DNA from 2 places in the uncultured Mycobacterium sp. genome. Region 1 is predicted to be linked to the other one. Evidence: riboswitches for the same ligand, from Rfam matches in the RefSeq annotation. Region 1 holds a riboswitch; the other holds the start of a gene.
What was found. Region 1 has a riboswitch for cobalamin ahead of metE (5-methyltetrahydropteroyltriglutamate--homocysteine S-methyltransferase). Riboswitches for the same ligand answer to the same signal wherever they lie in the genome.
Positions count from the first base shown of each region.

Region 1 (8,773 bases):
GCATTATCAATATCTCCAGCGGCGCTAGCCATCCCGCCGGTTCACCGACCTTGGTTTCCTACGGCGCCGCGAAGTCTGGGCTCAATCACATGACCCGCTCCCTGGCGGAGGAATGGGGACCGCATTCCCGTGTCAACTGCCTGGCGTTGGGGCCCACCATGACGGACAACTTTCGCTCGTTCGTGCTGCCCAAAAATGATCCCGACGGGCGTGCCTACTTCGCCAACGTTCCCCTGCATCGGGCCGGTGAACCTGCCGAAGTCGGCCGCGCCTGTGTTTTCTTGGCTAGCGGCGCAGCCGATTACATCAACGGCACGACCATCGAAATCGATGGCGGCATGCTGCCGGGCGTGCTGTATGAGGCTGGCCTCAAGACCATCACTGACCTGCTCTGAGAAGGAAGTGTGATGCCACGACAGGTAATTCAGTTCTCCACCGGCAATGTGGGACGCCATGCATTGCAGGCGATTATCGAGCGCCCCGATCTGGAACTCGTCGGTGTACATGCCGCCGACACGGAGAAGGCGGGCCGCGACGCCGCCGAACTGTGCGAGCTCGATGAGTCGACGGGAGTCACCGCCACCAATGACATCGACGCCTTGGTAGCGCTTGAAGCGGACTGCGTGGTCTACACCTCGCAAGCCGAACCCCGCCCGCACGCCGCAATCAAGGAGATCACCAAGTTCCTTCGCGCGGGCACGAATGTGGTGGGTACTTCGCTGGTGTGGTTGGTCGCGCCGCAGCACGCCGACGACTGGTTGCGCACGCCGTTGGAGCAGGCGTGCGAGGCCGGCGGCACTTCGCTTTACATAAACGGCATCGACCCCGGATTTTCCGGCGACACGCTGGTCTACACCGCGCTGAGCCACCCAGCTGAATCTCTTCAAGCTCAAATCCCTCGTCCTCGCGGCGCTGCCGAAACTGGGTTGAACCGCCGTAGCGCTGCGCGATGTATTCAGCGGCCGCCGGTATCAAAGCGTTCCGGCGCAACGGCGAAACAACATGATGCACTAACGGCGAGGAGTTGCGGGAGCTCAACACCGTGCCAAGCCTATCGGGGAATCGCGGACCGTCCTGCCCTGTTGCCTCCTCCAGATTGACCGATCGGACCAAGGTGAGACTCATGGCGCGCATCGTCGTTATCGGCGGCCACGGCAAGGTGGCCTTGCATCTGAGCCGCATCCTGAGTGAGCGCGGTGACCAGGTGAGCTCTATCGTCCGCAACCCGGATCACACGGACGACGTCGTCGCAACCGGTGCCAAACCAGTCGTGGCCGACATCGAGAGACTGGATACCGACGCGCTCACACAGCTGTTGGCGGGGCACCACGCGGTGGTCTTTTCCGCCGGGGCCGGCGGCGGCAACCCGGCGCGCACCTACGCCGTAGACCGCGATGCCGCCATTCGGGTGATCAACGCGGCCAAGCAAGCAGGTTTGCGGCGGTTCGTGATGGTCTCCTACTTCGGCGCCCGACCGGATCACGGTGTGCCGCAGGATGATCCGTTCTTCCCGTATGCCGAGGCCAAGGCCGCCGCCGACGCCCACCTGCGGGCCAGCGACCTCGACTGGACGGTGCTGGGGCCGGGCCGGCTCACCCTCGAGCCGGGGACCGGGCGGATCGCGGTGGGTCCTGAGGCCAGCAAGGGCCAGGTGTCCCGCGAGGATGTCGCGCTGGTGATCGCCGCTGCTCTGGCCGACGATTCGACGATCGGGCGCACCATCGAGTTCAACAACGGCGACGTCCCCATCGGCGAAGCGCTGGCTGCCGGACGCTGACGCCGGCAGAGGCGATCGCAAGCGCGGCGGAGCCGGGCGCGGCGGGTCGCCGCCATCCAACGAGTAACCTCGAGCGTGCAGCTGGTCTGCCGCACTGTCGGCATCGAGTGAGGCAGGTTGATTCTGCCTCGCGAGAGGGAACCCGGTGAAAGTCCGGGACTGTCCCGCAGCGGTATGCAGGAACGACCGCCGTCATCAGCACTGGTCGCCCGACTGGGAAGCGACGGCCATTAGGAGCACTCCAGTGCGCGCCTGCGAGTCCGAAGACCTGCCGGCTGTGCCGGGCGCGCCGCGTCCGGCGGCTCATCGCCTCGTGGAATGGGCGTTTGGCCGTAACGGTTGCAGGGCATGTGCCCGACCGGATCGGCTGCGCGTCCGCCGGCGGTGACCATCCCGTTTCGAGTGAAGGACGAACACGTGATCGCTCAACCGTTTACCGCCACCATCACCGGCTCACCGCGGATCGGCCCGCGCCGCGAACTCAAACGCGCCACCGAAGGTTATTGGGCCGGGCGGACCAGCAGGTCCGAGCTGGAGTCCGTCGCGGCGACGCTGCGCCGCAACACCTGGTCTGATTTGGTTGCGGCCGGCCTGGATTCGGTGCCGGTGAACAGCTTTTCCTACTACGACCAGATGCTCGACACGGCGGTGATGCTCGGAGCCCTGCCGGCCCGGGTGCAGCCTGTGCACGACGAGCTGGACCGCTACTTCGCCGCCGCCCGGGGCACCGAGGGCATCGCACCGCTGGAGATGACCAAGTGGTTCGACACCAACTACCACTATCTGGTACCGGAGATCTCGCCGGACATCCGATTCACGCTCAATGCCGCCAAAGTGGTCGGTGAGCTGAACGAGGCGTTGCAACAAGGCGTTCCGGCGCGTCCGGTGGTTATCGGCCCGATTACCTTCCTGCTGTTGAGCAAAGCGGTGGACGGCGCGGGCGCCCCGATCGAACGCATCGATGAGCTGATCCCGGTGTATTCGGAGTTGCTGTCGCTGCTGGCCGATGTCGGTGCGGCATGGGTGCAGTTCGACGAGCCGGTGCTGGTGACCGATATCAGCGCCGATGCGCCGGCGCTGGCCGAGCGGGTGTATAGCGCGCTGGGATCGGTGCCCAAGCGGCCGGCGATCTATGTCGCCACCTACTTCGGGGATCCCGGCGCTGCCTTGCCGGTGCTGGCTCGCACGCCGGTCGAGGCCATCGGCGTCGACCTGGTCGCCGGCGCCAACACCGCAGTCGCGTCGGTGCCGGAGTTGGCCGGAAAGACGCTGGTGGCCGGCGTCGTCGACGGGCGCAACGTCTGGCGCACCGACCTGGAAGCGGCGCTGAGCCGGCTGGCCACCCTGCTGGGGTCAACGGAGGCAGTTGCTGTGTCGACCTCGTGCTCGACGCTGCACGTCCCGTATTCGCTGGCCTTCGAGACCGAGCTGGACGCGAACCTGCGCAGCTGGCTAGCGTTCGGTGCCGAAAAGGTGCACGAGGTGGTCACCCTGGCCCGCGCGCTGCGGGAAGGACGCGAAGCGGTCGCCGAGGAGATCGCGGCCTCCAACGCCGCGGTGGCGTCTCGGCGTTCGGATCCGCGGCTGCGCAACGAACACATCCGGGCCCGCATCGACTCGATCCTGGCCTCCGGCGCCAAACGCGGCAATGCGGCCGAGCGCCGCGAGATGCAGAAAGCGCGGCTGCACCTGCCCACCCTGCCGACCACCACGATCGGCTCGTTCCCGCAGACCCCGGCGATCCGGAAAGCCCGCGCCGCCTTTCGTTCCGGCGAGATCGACGAGGCCGAGTACGTCCGCCGGATGAAGGCCGAGATCGCCGACGTCATCGCGTTGCAGGAACGGCTCGGCCTCGACGTGCTGGTGCACGGCGAGCCCGAGCGCAACGACATGGTGCAGTACTTCGCCGAGCAGCTCGACGGTTTCTTCGCCACCCAGAACGGCTGGGTGCAGTCCTACGGCAGTCGCTGTGTGCGCCCGCCCATCCTTTACGGCGATGTGTCGCGGCCACACCCGATGACGGTCGAGTGGATCACCTACGCGCAGTCGCTCACCGACAAACCGGTCAAGGGCATGCTGACCGGGCCGGTGACGATCCTGGCGTGGTCGTTCGTGCGCGACGACCAGCCGCTGGCCGACACCGCCTACCAGATTGCCCTGGCGATCCGCGACGAGACCATCGATTTGCAGTCGGCCGGCATCGCGATCATCCAGGTCGACGAGCCGGCGCTGCGGGAGCTGCTGCCGCTGCGCCGCGCCGACCAGGACGCTTATCTGCAGTGGGCGGTGGGCGCCTTCCGGTTGGCAACCTCCGGTGTCGCCGACTCGACGCAGATCCAGACCCATCTGTGTTATTCGGAGTTCGGTGAGATCATCGGCGCCATTGGCGAGTTGGACGCCGATGCCACGTTGATCGAGGCAGCCCGCTCGCATATGGAGGTGCTGGACGACCTCAACGCGGCGGGCTTCGCCAACAGCGTGGGACCCGGCGTCTACGACATCCACTCGCCCCGCGTCCCCAGCACCGAGGAGATCGCCAGTTCGCTACGTGCAGCTCTCAGAGCTGTTCCAGCCGAACGGCTTTGGGTTAACCCGGACTGCGGGTTGAAGACCCGCAACGTCGAGGAGGTAACGGCGTCGTTGCAGAACATGATCGCCGCGGCGGCGAAGGTGCGAGGCGAAGCTGCCTAGGGCTGGTTCACCTCGTCGGAGCCGGCAATGCGGCTTTCGTACACGTGCACCGGCACGGTGTCGTCCCACGGTTGCCGGGTAACCATGTCGGCCACCCTGACATAGCCGCGCTCGAATTCGCCTGTGGCTGCGTCGACTAACCGGTATTGCTGGGTCTGGCGGTGGATGGGTTGCGCGTCGAGCAGCACGACGCGCACCTCGCCGGGCTCGAAGTGGCAGCGCTCCTGCATCGCGGCGATCAACTGCTCGTTGTGCATGTGGCCGTCGCCGAAATTCCAGCCGATGGCGGTGGAACAAATCCGTTCGCCGTCGGTGATGACGTAGTCGTCCTCGTTCTGTCCGGCCATGGCTCGATGTGCCAAGGTGAACAGCGCTCGGCCGTGGGTGTTGAACGAGCGGAAGGCGTATCCCATATAGATCGGGATCTGCGCCGCCTCCTGGCTGCCGTAGAAACGCTCAAGCTGCGCGGCCGGCATGCTGGCGATCGTTACCAGCCCACGGGTGATCTTCTCTTCCGCAGACGGTTTGACGCACCACAGCGTGGTGTCCCAGTTGCCGGCGTAGTAGCGCATGCCCGGCAGGAACGAAATCTTGCGCGGGAACAGGTTGCCGGCGATCACGATGCCGGCGATCACCACGAACAGGATGGCCACCGGCACAGGGTGTTTCAGGTCGGAAAGCCCCAACTGCGGATACGCGACGAACAGGGCCCCGACGCCGTAGATCATGAAGACGTTCCACTCCAGCGGCACACCCATCGGGATCGCAGTCAGGATCGCCAGGTGAAAACACACCATGACGGCGGCGGCGATCGCGGTCACCCAGCCGCCGTGGGAGAAGAACAGCACCACCGGCACGCACATCTCTACGGTGGTGCCGCCGTGCGCGACGATCCGCGACAGGCGTCCGGGCCGCAGGTCTTGCGGGAACCGTTCGAAAAAGGCACGCTTCATCGACTTCGCCCGGATCAGTGGGTTGTTCGACATCATCGTGGAGATCACGAACGGAAAGTGGTGGTTGAGCTTCGACGTGGCCGCACCCATCCAGATCACCAAGAACACCAGTTTCGAGGCGACGATCATGTCCACCCCGGGGAACAAGAACGTCACCGTCATCGACGCGTAGACCTCGCCGCGGGCGGCCAGAAAGATCACCTTGTCCCGCAGCCCGAGCACGGCGAGCAATCCGAGGATCACCCAGATCTGCCAGCGCGGCAGCAGACCGACGTCGGTGCCCAGCGCCGGCACCGGGCCGGTGCCGTCGGAGAACAAGCACAGGAGCAGCATCACCAGCAGGGCCGCATACAACGCGACGTCTATCGGAGTGCGGGCGGTGCCCTTCGTTAGCGGGATCCGATCGGGCCAGGGCGGTAGTCGGATCGTGTTCGGGCGTAGCCAGTACAGAATCGAGCCCATCGGCGGGAAGAACCGGTTGTTCAGCGGCCCGAAGCCGCAGCCTAGACCGACCACCTCGAAGAGCATGGTGTAGAGCACGACCTTCTCGAACACGATCGGCTCCGACCACCACGAACCGACGGCGGTAAACCCATCGATGCCCGTGGTGGTCAACGCGAACAGGCAGCCCCCCAGGATGTAGAGACCGATTTTGACGACGTAGAACAGGTGCAGTGCGACCGGTGTTCCGAAGCCCACCTCGGCCCAGTGCCTGGCCATCGGCTGGATCTTCTCGCTGCGCGTGCCTTTGCTCCATTCGGCCATGTCGATCTGCGGCAGGTCAGGTTTGAAGAATCCCATGCCGGACAGATTAGAACGTGTTCTAGATCTGTGGGGATGGGTTTGAGCTGCCGAGTTCCGCCGAATGTCGTTGACTACTACTTAGTATAGTAGTAGGAAGGTGGTACAGGTCGACAACGTGCACGGCGGTGATCCTGATGACCGATCAGATCCAGCAACCACGGGACAACGCGGGTAGATTTTTGCGCTGGACCGCAGTCGCGTTCGCTATCGGGTTTGCCGTGCACGGCCTGGATCATCTGCGCCGCGGCATGTCGGCATCGCCACCGTTCATCATGGTCGGCGGCACCGTGCAGGGTCTGTTCGTCGCCGCCGCGATTGTCATGGTGCTCGCGCGTCGCAGGCAGGCGCCGCTTGCCGCGATCGCGGTCGGCTTCGGCAGTGCGCTGGTTTTCACCTATGCGCACCTGCTGCCCACTGTGCTACCCGCTTATCAGGACAGCTTCATCTCTCCGCCGCACGTCAACGTGACGTGGTTCTCGTGGGTCAGCGCGGTGGCGGAGATCGGCACGGGCATCATGTTCGGCGTCGCCGGCATCCGGTCCATCCGGCGCTCCGCCGAGGCCGATACGTTGTTGGCAGGCAACGCCGCCGGGTGAAGGATGGGCACATGGCAGGAATTCTCTTCTTCGACGGCTTCTGCGGAATGTGCACGCGGTCGGCATATTTCGTGCTGAGGCTCAATCGGACCGGCAACGTGCGGATCGAGCCGCTGCAAAGTCCCGGGGTCGCGCACCGGCTCGGTATCCCGCCGTCGCAACTCCTCGACTCGGTTCGGTGGCTGGACACGTCGGGCGCTGTCTACTCCGGCGCTGAGGCCGTCAATGCGGCAGTCTCGGCCGCGATCGGCAGCAAGTTGCCGTTGGTGCTTTACCAGATTCCCGGTGTGCGGTTCGTCCAGGATGCGATTTATCACTGGGTGGCGGCGAATCGCTACCGATTCCCCGGGACGACGCCGTACTGTGAGTCACATCCCGCTGCTTGCTAACTGACTGCCCGGTGGGCGTCGTCGGATACAGTCGGCCCCGCGGTGGGTACTCCCCCAGTATCTGGGAGCGGCCATGAAATTAGTGCAGGAGACACCGTTTCGGTTTCGGATCGACCCGTCCGGTGCAATGCGCGTGCCCGGGGTGATCTTTGCGTCGCCGTCGCTGCTGCCCGAAACCAATCGGGAACCCCTGCTGCGGCAGGTGGCGAACGTCGCGACACTGCCGGGCATCGTCGAGGCGTCGTACGCGATGCCCGACATCCATCTGGGCTACGGCTTTCCGATCGGCGGCGTGGCCGCGACCGACATACGCCACGGCGGCGTCATCTCACCCGGCGGTGTGGGATTCGACATCTCCTGCGGTGTGCGACTGCTGTCAGCCGAGCTGGAGCGAGCCGAGTTCGCCAAAGTCGCCAGGTCAGTTATGGACAGGCTGAGCAAAGCTATTCCGCGCGGTGCGGGACCGGGAGCGGTGCGCTCGCCGGTCAGCGACGCCGAGTTGAATCACGTGCTGGGCGGCGGTTCTCGGTATGTGGTGGAGCACGGTGACGGGTCAGAGCTCGACTTAGAGCGCTGCGAGGACGGCGGCGCATTCGCCGAGGCTGACCCGTCCGCGGTCAGCGAGCGCGCTCGGGAGCGGGGCCGCCACCAGCTCGGCAGCCTGGGCTCGGGCAATCATTTCCTGGAAGTCCAGCATGTGGTCGAGGTGTTCGACGAGCCCGTTGCCAAGGCTTTCGGGCTGCGCACCGGCCAAGTATGCGTGATGATCCACTGCGGATCGCGTGGACTCGGACACCAGATCTGTACCGACGAGGTGCGCGCGATGGACCATGCCATGGCGCGCCACGGGGTGCAGGTCCCTGATCGGCAATTAGCCTGCGTACCAGTCGATTCAGCCGAAGGCCGCCGCTACCTGGCGGCGATGTATGCAGCGGCGAACTACGCCCGCGCCAACCGGCAGATCCTCGGCATGGCCGCAGCGGAGGTGTTTCGGTCGGTTACCGGCGCCGGGTTGGAGTTGGTCTACGACATTTCGCATAACCTCGCCCGCATCGAACGGCACGCTGTGGGCGGAGTGCCACTCGACCTTTGTGTGCACCGCAAGGGCGCGACCAGGGCACTGCCACCTGGACATGCCGACCTGCCAACGGATCTGGCTGAGGTCGGCCAGCCTGTGCTGATACCGGGATCGATGGGGACCTCGTCATATGTATTGGCCGGAGTGAGCGGTGGCGGTGCGCTTCATTCCACCTGTCACGGCGCCGGTAGGCGGCTCAGCCGCCATCAAGCGGCCCGCTCGGTATCCCAAAAGGAACTGCGCGACCAACTGGAACGTCGGCAGAAGATCCTGGTCCGTGGCGCGTCGAAGCGGGGATTGGTCGAAGAGGCGCCAGCCGCCTACAAGGATGTTTCGGAGGTCGTTGCGGTCGCCGAACAGGCGGGCCTGTGTCGCACTGTGGCCCGACTGGAACCGCTGGGCGTGGTGAAGGGTTGATAGCCCCTGATCGCGGCCACCGCACCCTGCCCCATCCGGCTGATATCACCATCGAAGCCTGGGCCCCA
Region 1 covers NZ_CAXUCH010000060.1:8,016-16,788, reverse strand. The annotation lists gene ACFE99_RS10220 (SDR family NAD(P)-dependent oxidoreductase) at 1-395, shown strand, start outside; partial or broken gene ACFE99_RS10215 (dihydrodipicolinate reductase) at 408-866, shown strand; gene ACFE99_RS10210 (SDR family oxidoreductase) at 1,124-1,777, shown strand; cobalamin riboswitch at 1,875-2,068, shown strand; gene metE (5-methyltetrahydropteroyltriglutamate--homocysteine S-methyltransferase) at 2,126-4,468, shown strand; gene ACFE99_RS10200 (DUF3556 domain-containing protein) at 4,465-6,222, opposite strand; gene ACFE99_RS10195 (hypothetical protein) at 6,360-6,821, shown strand; gene ACFE99_RS10190 (thiol-disulfide oxidoreductase DCC family protein) at 6,833-7,210, shown strand; gene ACFE99_RS10185 (RtcB family protein) at 7,284-8,705, shown strand; gene ACFE99_RS10180 (archease) at 8,702-8,773, shown strand, end outside.

Region 2 (8,773 bases), on a different contig from region 1:
ATGCTGCAGCAGACGCCGGTGGCCCGGGTAGCACCGGTCTGGCAGGACTGGGTGGCGCGCTGGCCCACCGCCTCGGCGACGGCGGCGGCCAGCCCGGCCGACCTGCTGCGCGCCTGGGGCAAGCTGGGCTACCCGCGCCGCGCCAAGCGACTGCACGAGTGCGCCACCGTGATCGCCCAAGACCACGACGATATGGTTCCCCGCGACGTCGAGACGCTGCTGACACTGCCCGGCGTGGGCGGCTACACCGCGCGGGCGGTGGCCTGCTTCGCCTACCGCCAGCCGGTGCCGGTGGTCGACACCAACGTGCGCCGGGTGGTTGCTCGCGCTGTGCACGGCCGCGCCGACGCGGCGGCGTCGTCGTCGGTCCGCGACCACGCCGAAGTCGGGGCACTGCTGCCGGATAACCAACTGGCACATCGGTTTTCGGCGGCTCTGATGGAGTTGGGTGCCACGGTGTGCACCGCACGCAGCCCGCGCTGCGGATTGTGTCCGCTGACAGAGTGCGCATGGCGGCGAGCCGGCTATCCACCCACTCTTGGGCCGGGACGGAAAGTTCAAAGCTACGCGGGAACCGACCGTCAGGTTCGCGGATGCCTACTGGACGTGTTGCGCGGCAAGGATTGTCCTGTCACCAAGGCCGAGCTGGACGTGGCGTGGTTGAGCGACATCCAGCAGCGTGAGCGCGCCCTGGATTCGCTGCTCGCCGATGGCCTGGTCACGCGAACCGCCGACGGCCGATATGCGCTAGCGGGCGACGCGCCGTAGGAACGACTCGACCGCCTGCTGGTAGGTGTGCGGGGCCTCGTCATGCACCAGATGGCCTGCTTCTGGTACATGCAAATACCTTGTGCAGTAACCTGTTTCGTACATTTTGCGCATCTGGCCGGGAGGTGTGACGGAGTTACCCGCCTCGATCAGCAGCGCCGGTGCGCGCACCGCCTGCCACTGTTCCCAGTAGTCGCGGGTGCCCCACTCAGCGGCGATCTCGATCCAGCGTTCGACGTGGCCGTGCAGGCGCCAACCGATCGCGGTCCGGTCGAAAGCGTCCAGGAAGTACTGGCCGGCGACGGGCCCGAATTTCGCGAATACCTTTTCCGCAGCGTCAAATTCGACCGGCAGGGCATGCAGCCACGGCTCCCATGGCCCCGTGGTGCGGCCACGAAAATCGGGTGCCATGTCCTCCACCACCAACGCCGAAACCAGTTCGGGCTGCTCCGCCGCCAGACACCACGAATGCAATGCGCCCATCGAGTGCCCGATCAGCCGCGCAGGCGTTCCCAATCCACTCACCGCGTCGCGTAGCTCGGCAACGAAGCGTTCGGTGCTGATCGGGTAGGGGTCGGCGACGTCGCGGCCGCGGTGCCACGGGGCGTCGTAGGTATACACGGTGCCCAGCCGAGCCAGCCACGGTAGCTGGCGCGACCAGGTGCTGCCCCGGCCCATCAAGCCGTGCACCAGTACCAGCGGTTGGCCGTCTCCACCGCGGCGGGTCAGCAGGTCGGTCGGCACGTCGGGCACGGTAGCCTAGCCGCATGCCAGTGGTGAAGATCAACGCAATTGAGGTCCCCCCGAACGCGGGCCCCGAACTGGAAAAGCGGTTCGCGCATCGCGCGCACGCCGTGGAGAACCAACCCGGCTTCCTCGGCTTCCAGCTACTGCGTCCGGTCAAGGGCGAAGACCGCTACTTCGTGGTGACCCATTGGGAGTCCGACGAGGCCTTCCAGGCATGGGCAACGGGGCCCGCCATCGAAGCACATGCCGGTCACCGGGCCAACCCGGTAGCGACCGGCGCGTCACTGCTGGAATTCGAGGTTGTGCTGGACGTTGCCGCAAACCGCCCGACGGCGTAGCGCCAGCCCAGCGAGGCACCGCGCCGCGGCAGTGACCGCCGCGGCTGTGGTGGTCGCCGCTATGGCGCCCGGATGTACTCCGCCTCCGGCACCACCGGCGAACGCCGCGGACGCGGGAGTTCGGATCGATATCAGGACGCCGCCCGGTATGCGCGCGCAGCAAACCGTGGACATGCTCAACTCGGACTGGCCCATCGGCCCGGTCGGGGTTCGTACCCTCGCCGCACCCGACATGGTGGACACTGTCGAGAGCAGCATGGAGGGGCTGTGGTGGGATCGGCCGTTTAAGGTCGACGGAGTCGACATCACTGCCGGCGCCGCCACGCTACATCTGGTCAGCTCATATGGCGCGCGACAGAATATCGAGATCCACACCAACGACGCCACCCTGGTTGACCGCTTCGATGTGGTGACGCAGACTCCGACGATTTCTTCATGGCGTGACCTCGATGCCACATTGAGCAAGACCGGAGCCCGTTACTCCTACCAGGCCGCCAAAGTCAACGACGGCCGCTGTGAGCGGATCGCGGGCACCAACACCACGCAATCTCTTCCGCTGGCATCGATATTCAAGTTGTACGTGCTCTACGCCGTGGCTGACGCGGTCAAGGCCGGAAAGGTGTCCTGGGATGACCAGATGACCGTCACCGAGAAAGGCAAGGCGGTCGGATCGTCGGGATTGGAACTGCCGGTGGGAGCACAGGTTTCGGTGCGCACCGCCGCCGAGAAGATGATTGCGACCAGCGACAACATGGCCACCGACATGCTGATCGGGAAAGTCGGCACCCAGGCTGTCGAAAAAGCGCTGATCGACGCCGGGCATCACGATCCGGCCGCGATGACGCCGTTCCCGACGATGTATGAATTGTTCTCGGTCGGCTGGGGCAAGCCGGATCTGCGCCAGCAGTGGAAGCAGGCTACTCCCCAAGTGCGGGCACAATTGTTGCAGCAGGCGAATTCTCGCGTCTACCGACCAGATCCGAACCGCGCTCACACCCCAGCCTCGGGTTACGGCGCGGAATGGTATGGCAACGCCGAAGATATCTGTCGAGTGCACACGGCACTTCAAGCCGCCGCGGTCGGCAAAGCCGCACTCGTCAAGCAGATCCTGGCAGCCGCCCCGGGTATCGATCTCGACCCGCATGAGTGGCCGTACGTCGGAGCTAAAGCCGGCGGCCTGCCGGGTGATCTGACGTTCAGCTGGTATGCGGTCGATAAGACCGGACAGCCGTGGGTGGTGAGCTTTCAGCTCAACTGGCCGCGTGACCACGGTCCCACGGTGACCGGCTGGATGTTGCGGATCGCCAAGCAGGCCTTCGCGCTGCTGGTTGCGCCACGCTGAACCGCGGACCCAGTTTCGGCGCGACGCGCCTGGCGATATAGCCTCAGTCGCGGGTAATCGTGTGAACGGCGAGGAAACCGGTGCATATTCCGGTGCGGTCGCGCCACTGTGACCAGCGTTTCAGCGTTGGAAGCCAGACCTTCCCGTTCACACATCGCAGATGGGACGCGCAATCCCGGAAGGCGGTCAAGTGTCTGTAGGGCATTCGTCTGCTCAGTCGGCTGGTTTTCGTGAGCGTATCCGCGCCGTGATGTCGACCTGGCATCGCCGCGACCGCATCGAGATCGGCGTGCTTTTCGGTGTGATCGCGCTGATGCACGTCGTAGGTTTCGCGACACTGGTGATGGGCATCGCGCCGCACCGCTACCGCGTCGGAACCGAAATCTTCGGTGTCGGACTGGGCTTCACCGCCTATCTGTTCGGCCTACGGCATGCGTTCGACGCAGACCACATCGCCGCCATCGACAACACCACTCGCAAGCTGATGAGCGGCGACGATGCGGGCCGCGAAGCGGCCCGAGAAGGAGCTGGACAATCGGACCAGCGCGACACAGAGGGAGTCCACCCGAAACCGACATCGGTCGGATTCTGGTTCGCCATGGGCCATTCCACCATCGTGTTGGTAATGGCGGTGCTGGTCGTCGTCGGTGCTCGTGCGGTAGGCGCGCTGGTCGACGACGACTCACCGGTCCGGCATGCACTCGGCTTCGCCGGAACCCTGGCTTCCGGCTTGTTTCTCTACCTCATCGCGGTGATCAACATCGTCGCGCTGGTCGGGATAACCCGTGCCTACACCAAACTCCGGTGCGGCTCCTACTCCGAGGAGGAACTCCAAGCGGCGCTCGACGACCGCGGATTTCTGGCACGTCTGCTCTCGCCGATCATGAACCGCATCAAACGCCCAGTCCAGATTTATCCGGTGGGCGTGCTGTTCGGCCTCGGCTTCGACACCGCCACCGAGGTGGCGTTGTTGGCGCTGGCCGGCACCGGAGCTGCTGCCGGGCTGCCGTGGTACGCGATCTTGGTGCTGCCGTTGTTGTTTGCGGCGGGGATGAGCCTGATGGACACGCTGGATGGCTTGCTGATGACCGCGGCCTACGATTGGGCATTTATGCAGCCGCTTCGCAAGATCTACTACAACTTCACCATCACCGCGCTGTCGATCGCGGTCGCGTTGCTGATCGGGTCGATCGAGCTGGTGTCGATATTGCACGACGATCTGCAGTGGGTGGATCCGGTCACCAATTGGATCAGCTCGATCGACTTGAACAATGCCGGCCTGGCGATTGTCTGCCTGTTCGCCGTCACCTGGCTAGGCGCCATCGCCTACTGGAAGCTGGCCAACATCGAAAACCGCTGGCAGCCGAGCAGCCCCGGCGAATAAGTCGCGAGCGGCCAGTTATGACACGGGATTTCGTCAAAACCGTGCGATAACTGGCCGCTCAGCGGGCCCTATTGCGCAGCCGAGGGCGAGCTGCCGGCGCTGTGGGCACCGGCCTTGGCCAGATCCGGCTCGGCCGGCGTGGCCGGCTTCGGTGTTCCGGTGAACGTGAACACCGCGTCCTCGCCGGAACCTTCACCGTCCCAGTTGTCCACGTCGACGGTGACGAGCTGGCCCGGACCGACCTCCTCGAAGAGGATCTTCTCGCTCAATGCATCCTCGATCTCACGCTGGATGGTGCGCCGCAGCGGACGGGCGCCCAGCACCGGATCGAAGCCGCGCTTGGCCAGCAGCGCCTTGGCCTTATCGGTCAGCACCAGCGACATGTCCTTGCTCTTCAGCTGCTTTTCCAGCCGGCCGATCATCAGCTCGACCATCCGGATGATCTCCTCGCGGGTCAGCTGGTGGAACACGATGATGTCGTCGATGCGGTTGAGGAACTCCGGGCGGAAGTGCTTCTTGAGCTCGTCGTTGACCTTCTGCTTCATCCGCTCGTAGTTGTTCTCACCACCGCCCGGCGAGAAGCCAAGGCCGACCGCCTTCGAGATGTCGGCGGTACCGAGGTTGGACGTGAAGATCAACACCGTGTTCTTGAAGTCGACCGTGCGGCCCTGCCCGTCGGTGAGCCGGCCGTCCTCGAGCACCTGCAACAGGCTGTTGTAGATCTCCTGATGCGCCTTCTCGATCTCGTCGAACAAGACCACCGAGAACGGCTTGCGCCGCACCTTCTCGGTGAGCTGGCCGCCCTCCTCGTAGCCGACGTATCCCGGTGGGGCGCCGAACAACCGCGACGCGGTGAACCGGTCGTGGAACTCGCCCATATCGATCTGGATGAGCGCGTCGTCGTCGCCGAACAGGAACTCGGCCAGCGCCTTGGACAGCTCGGTCTTACCCACACCGGACGGACCGGCGAAGATGAACGAACCGGACGGGCGCTTGGGGTCCTTCAACCCGGCGCGGGTACGGCGGATCGCCTTGGAGACCGCCTTGACCGCGTCCTCCTGGCCAATGATCCGCTTGTGCAGCTCCTCTTCCATGCGCAGCAGCCGGGTGGTCTCGGCCTCGGTCAGCTTGAACACCGGGATGCCGGTCCAGTTGCCCAGCACCTCAGCGATCTGCTCGTCGTCGACCTCGGCGACCACGTCCAAATCACCGGAGCGCCACTGCTTTTCGCGTTCGGCGCGCTGAGCGACCAGTTGCTTTTCGCGATCACGCAGCGCAGCAGCCTTTTCGAAGTCCTGCGCGTCGATCGCCGACTCCTTCTCGCGGCGCGCCTCGGCGATCTTCTCGTCGAACTCGCGCAGGTCCGGCGGAGCCGTCATCCGGCGGATCCGCATCCGGGCACCCGCCTCGTCGATCAGGTCGATGGCCTTGTCCGGCAGGAACCGGTCGTTGATGTAGCGGTCGGCCAGCGTGGCGGCCGCCACCATCGCGCCGTCGGTGATCGACACCCGGTGGTGCGCCTCGTAGCGGTCGCGCAGACCCTTCAGGATCTCGATGGTGTGCTCGACCGTCGGCTCACCGACTTGCACCGGCTGGAAGCGGCGCTCCAGCGCGGCGTCCTTCTCGATGTACTTGCGGTACTCGTCGAGCGTGGTGGCGCCGATGGTCTGCAACTCACCGCGGGCCAGCTTGGGCTTGAGGATCGACGCGGCGTCGATCGCACCCTCGGCGGCCCCGGCACCGACCAGCGTGTGCAGCTCGTCGATGAACAGGATGATGTCGCCGCGGGTGTTGATCTCTTTCAGCACCTTCTTCAGGCGCTCTTCGAAGTCACCGCGGTAGCGCGAGCCGGCAACTAGTGAACCCAGGTCCAGCGTGTAGAGCTGCTTGTCCTTCAGCGTCTCCGGAACGTCGCCGTGCACGATCTTCTGGGCCAGGCCCTCGACGACAGCGGTCTTGCCGACACCGGGCTCGCCGATCAGCACAGGGTTGTTCTTCGTGCGCCGCGACAGCACCTGCATGACCCGCTCGATTTCCTTCTCGCGGCCGATGACCGGGTCGAGCTTGCCCTCCATCGCGGCCGCGGTCAGGTTGCGGCCGAACTGGTCGAGCACCAGCGACGTCGACGGGCTGCCCGACTCGCCGCCACGGCCACCGGTGCCCGCCTCGGCGGTCTCCTTGCCTTGGTAGCCGGAAAGCAGCTGGATCACTTGCTGACGCACCCGCGTCAACTCGGCGCCCAGCTTGACCAGCACCTGCGCGGCCACACCCTCACCCTCACGGATCAAGCCGAGCAGGATGTGCTCGGTGCCGATGTAGTTGTGGCCCAGCTGCAGCGCCTCACGCAAGGAGAGCTCCAGCACCTTCTTGGCACGCGGAGTAAAGGGGATGTGCCCCGACGGTGCCTGCTGACCCTGGCCGATGATCTCCTCGACCTGGCTGCGGACGCCCTCCAGCGAAATTCCCAGCGACTCCAGCGACTTTGCGGCTACGCCTTCACCTTCGTGGATGAGGCCCAACAGGATGTGCTCGGTCCCGATGTAGTTGTGGTTGAGCATCCGGGCCTCTTCTTGCGCCAGGACGACGACCCTGCGGGCTCGGTCGGTAAATCGTTCAAACATCGGTGGTTACCTGCTCTCCCTCACCATCGGTACAGCGGTCGGCGCGCGTACCTGCCATCCACTGTAATGGGCCGCTGCCCGAGGTTCCTACCTATGCGCTACCGACCGCCGCGCACGTCTCATGCTTGAAACACGAACGCAACAGACCAACGCGGAAAACCCACAAAACCTTTCCCGCGCTGCCGGGTGATCAGTTCGCCACCAGCGAAAATATGCCGGCGCCGGAGCCTCGAGCCCCGCGCCGGCTGCGTTGTCAGGTCGCCGCGTGGAAAGCGTCGATGATGTCGGCCGGGATGCGGCCTCGCGAGGACACGTTATGTCCGTTGCGGCGAGCCCATTCCCGGATCGCGGCGCTCTGCTCCCGGTCAATTGCGCCGCGGCCACGGCCCGAGCTGGCGCGCCCACGTCGCCGACCGCCGACCCGGCGACCGGCTTCCACCCATTGCTTCAGGTCGTTACGCAGTTTCGCCGCATTCTTACTCGAAAGGTCAATCTCATAGGTCACCCCGTCGAGGCCGAATTCGACCGTTTCATCGGCGGGAGCCTCACCGTCAAAATCATCGATCAACGTGACGGTCACTTTCTTCGCCATTAGTTCACCCTCTACCGCATCTTCCTGAGCACTTACTGTGCAAGTCGGATTGTGTCCCCATTGGACTAATCTGCCATAAGAAGGCGGTATATTCAATCCCAGTGTTATCGCCGTCGGACGGGTTCAGTTGCTGAGCGGTCGAACAATAGGGAACAAAACTGTCTCCCTAATTGACAGGCCAGTCAAAGCCATCAACAACCGATCGACACCCATTCCGGTTCCGGTGCATGGCGGCATCGCATACTCCAGCGCCGCGAGAAAATCTTCGTCGATGCTCATCGCCTCGTCGTCGCCGGCGGCCGCGGCGCGAGCCTGCGCGGCGAACCGCTCGCGTTGCACTACTGGGTCGATCAATTCCGAGTATCCAGTGGCCAGTTCGATTCCCCGCAGGTAGAGATCCCACTTTTCGGTGACGCCCGCGATACTGCGATGTTGGCGGGTCAAAGGCGTCGTCTCCACCGGGAAATCCTTGACAAATGTGGGCGCGGTAAGACGGGCGCCGACCCTGTGCTCCCACAATTCCTCGACCAGCTTGCCGTGCCGGTAGCTGGGATGGATCTCCACGCCAAGCCGTTCGGCAATGCCGCGCAAGTGCTCAACTGTCGTGTCAGGCGTGATCTCCTCTCCGAGTGCGCTCGACAACGACGGATACATTTGTATCGAAGCCCATTCTCCGTCGATGTCATAGACACTGCCGTCAGGCATCGGTAGTTCTCTGGTGCCGATCGCCTTGTCGGCCACCTGTTGAATAAGCTCGCGGGTGACTACGGCGGAATCCTCATAGGTTCCATACGCTTGGTAGGTCTCCAGCATGGAAAATTCAGGGGAATGAGTCGAATCGGCTCCTTCGTTTCGGAAGACACGATTTAGTTCAAAGACCTTGTCAAACCCGCCGACCACGCAGCGCTTCAGGAACAGTTCGGGGGCGATCCGCAGGTATAGGTCGATGTCGAGGGCATTGGAGTGGGTAACGAAAGGCCG
Region 2 covers NZ_CAXUCH010000039.1:3-8,775, forward strand. The annotation lists partial or broken gene ACFE99_RS07520 (A/G-specific adenine glycosylase) at 1-768, shown strand, start outside; gene ACFE99_RS07525 (alpha/beta fold hydrolase) at 748-1,512, opposite strand; gene mhuD (mycobilin-forming heme oxygenase MhuD) at 1,536-1,853, shown strand; gene ACFE99_RS07535 (serine hydrolase) at 1,828-3,195, shown strand; cobalamin riboswitch at 3,230-3,357, shown strand; gene ACFE99_RS07540 (HoxN/HupN/NixA family nickel/cobalt transporter) at 3,446-4,579, shown strand; gene clpC1 (ATP-dependent protease ATP-binding subunit ClpC) at 4,648-7,200, opposite strand; gene lsr2 (histone-like nucleoid-structuring protein Lsr2) at 7,454-7,792, opposite strand; gene lysS (lysine--tRNA ligase) at 7,916-8,773, opposite strand, start outside.
Region 2: it holds a riboswitch for cobalamin, as region 1 does, so the genes downstream of both, ACFE99_RS07540 (HoxN/HupN/NixA family nickel/cobalt transporter) here and metE (5-methyltetrahydropteroyltriglutamate--homocysteine S-methyltransferase) in region 1, are expected to answer to the same signal.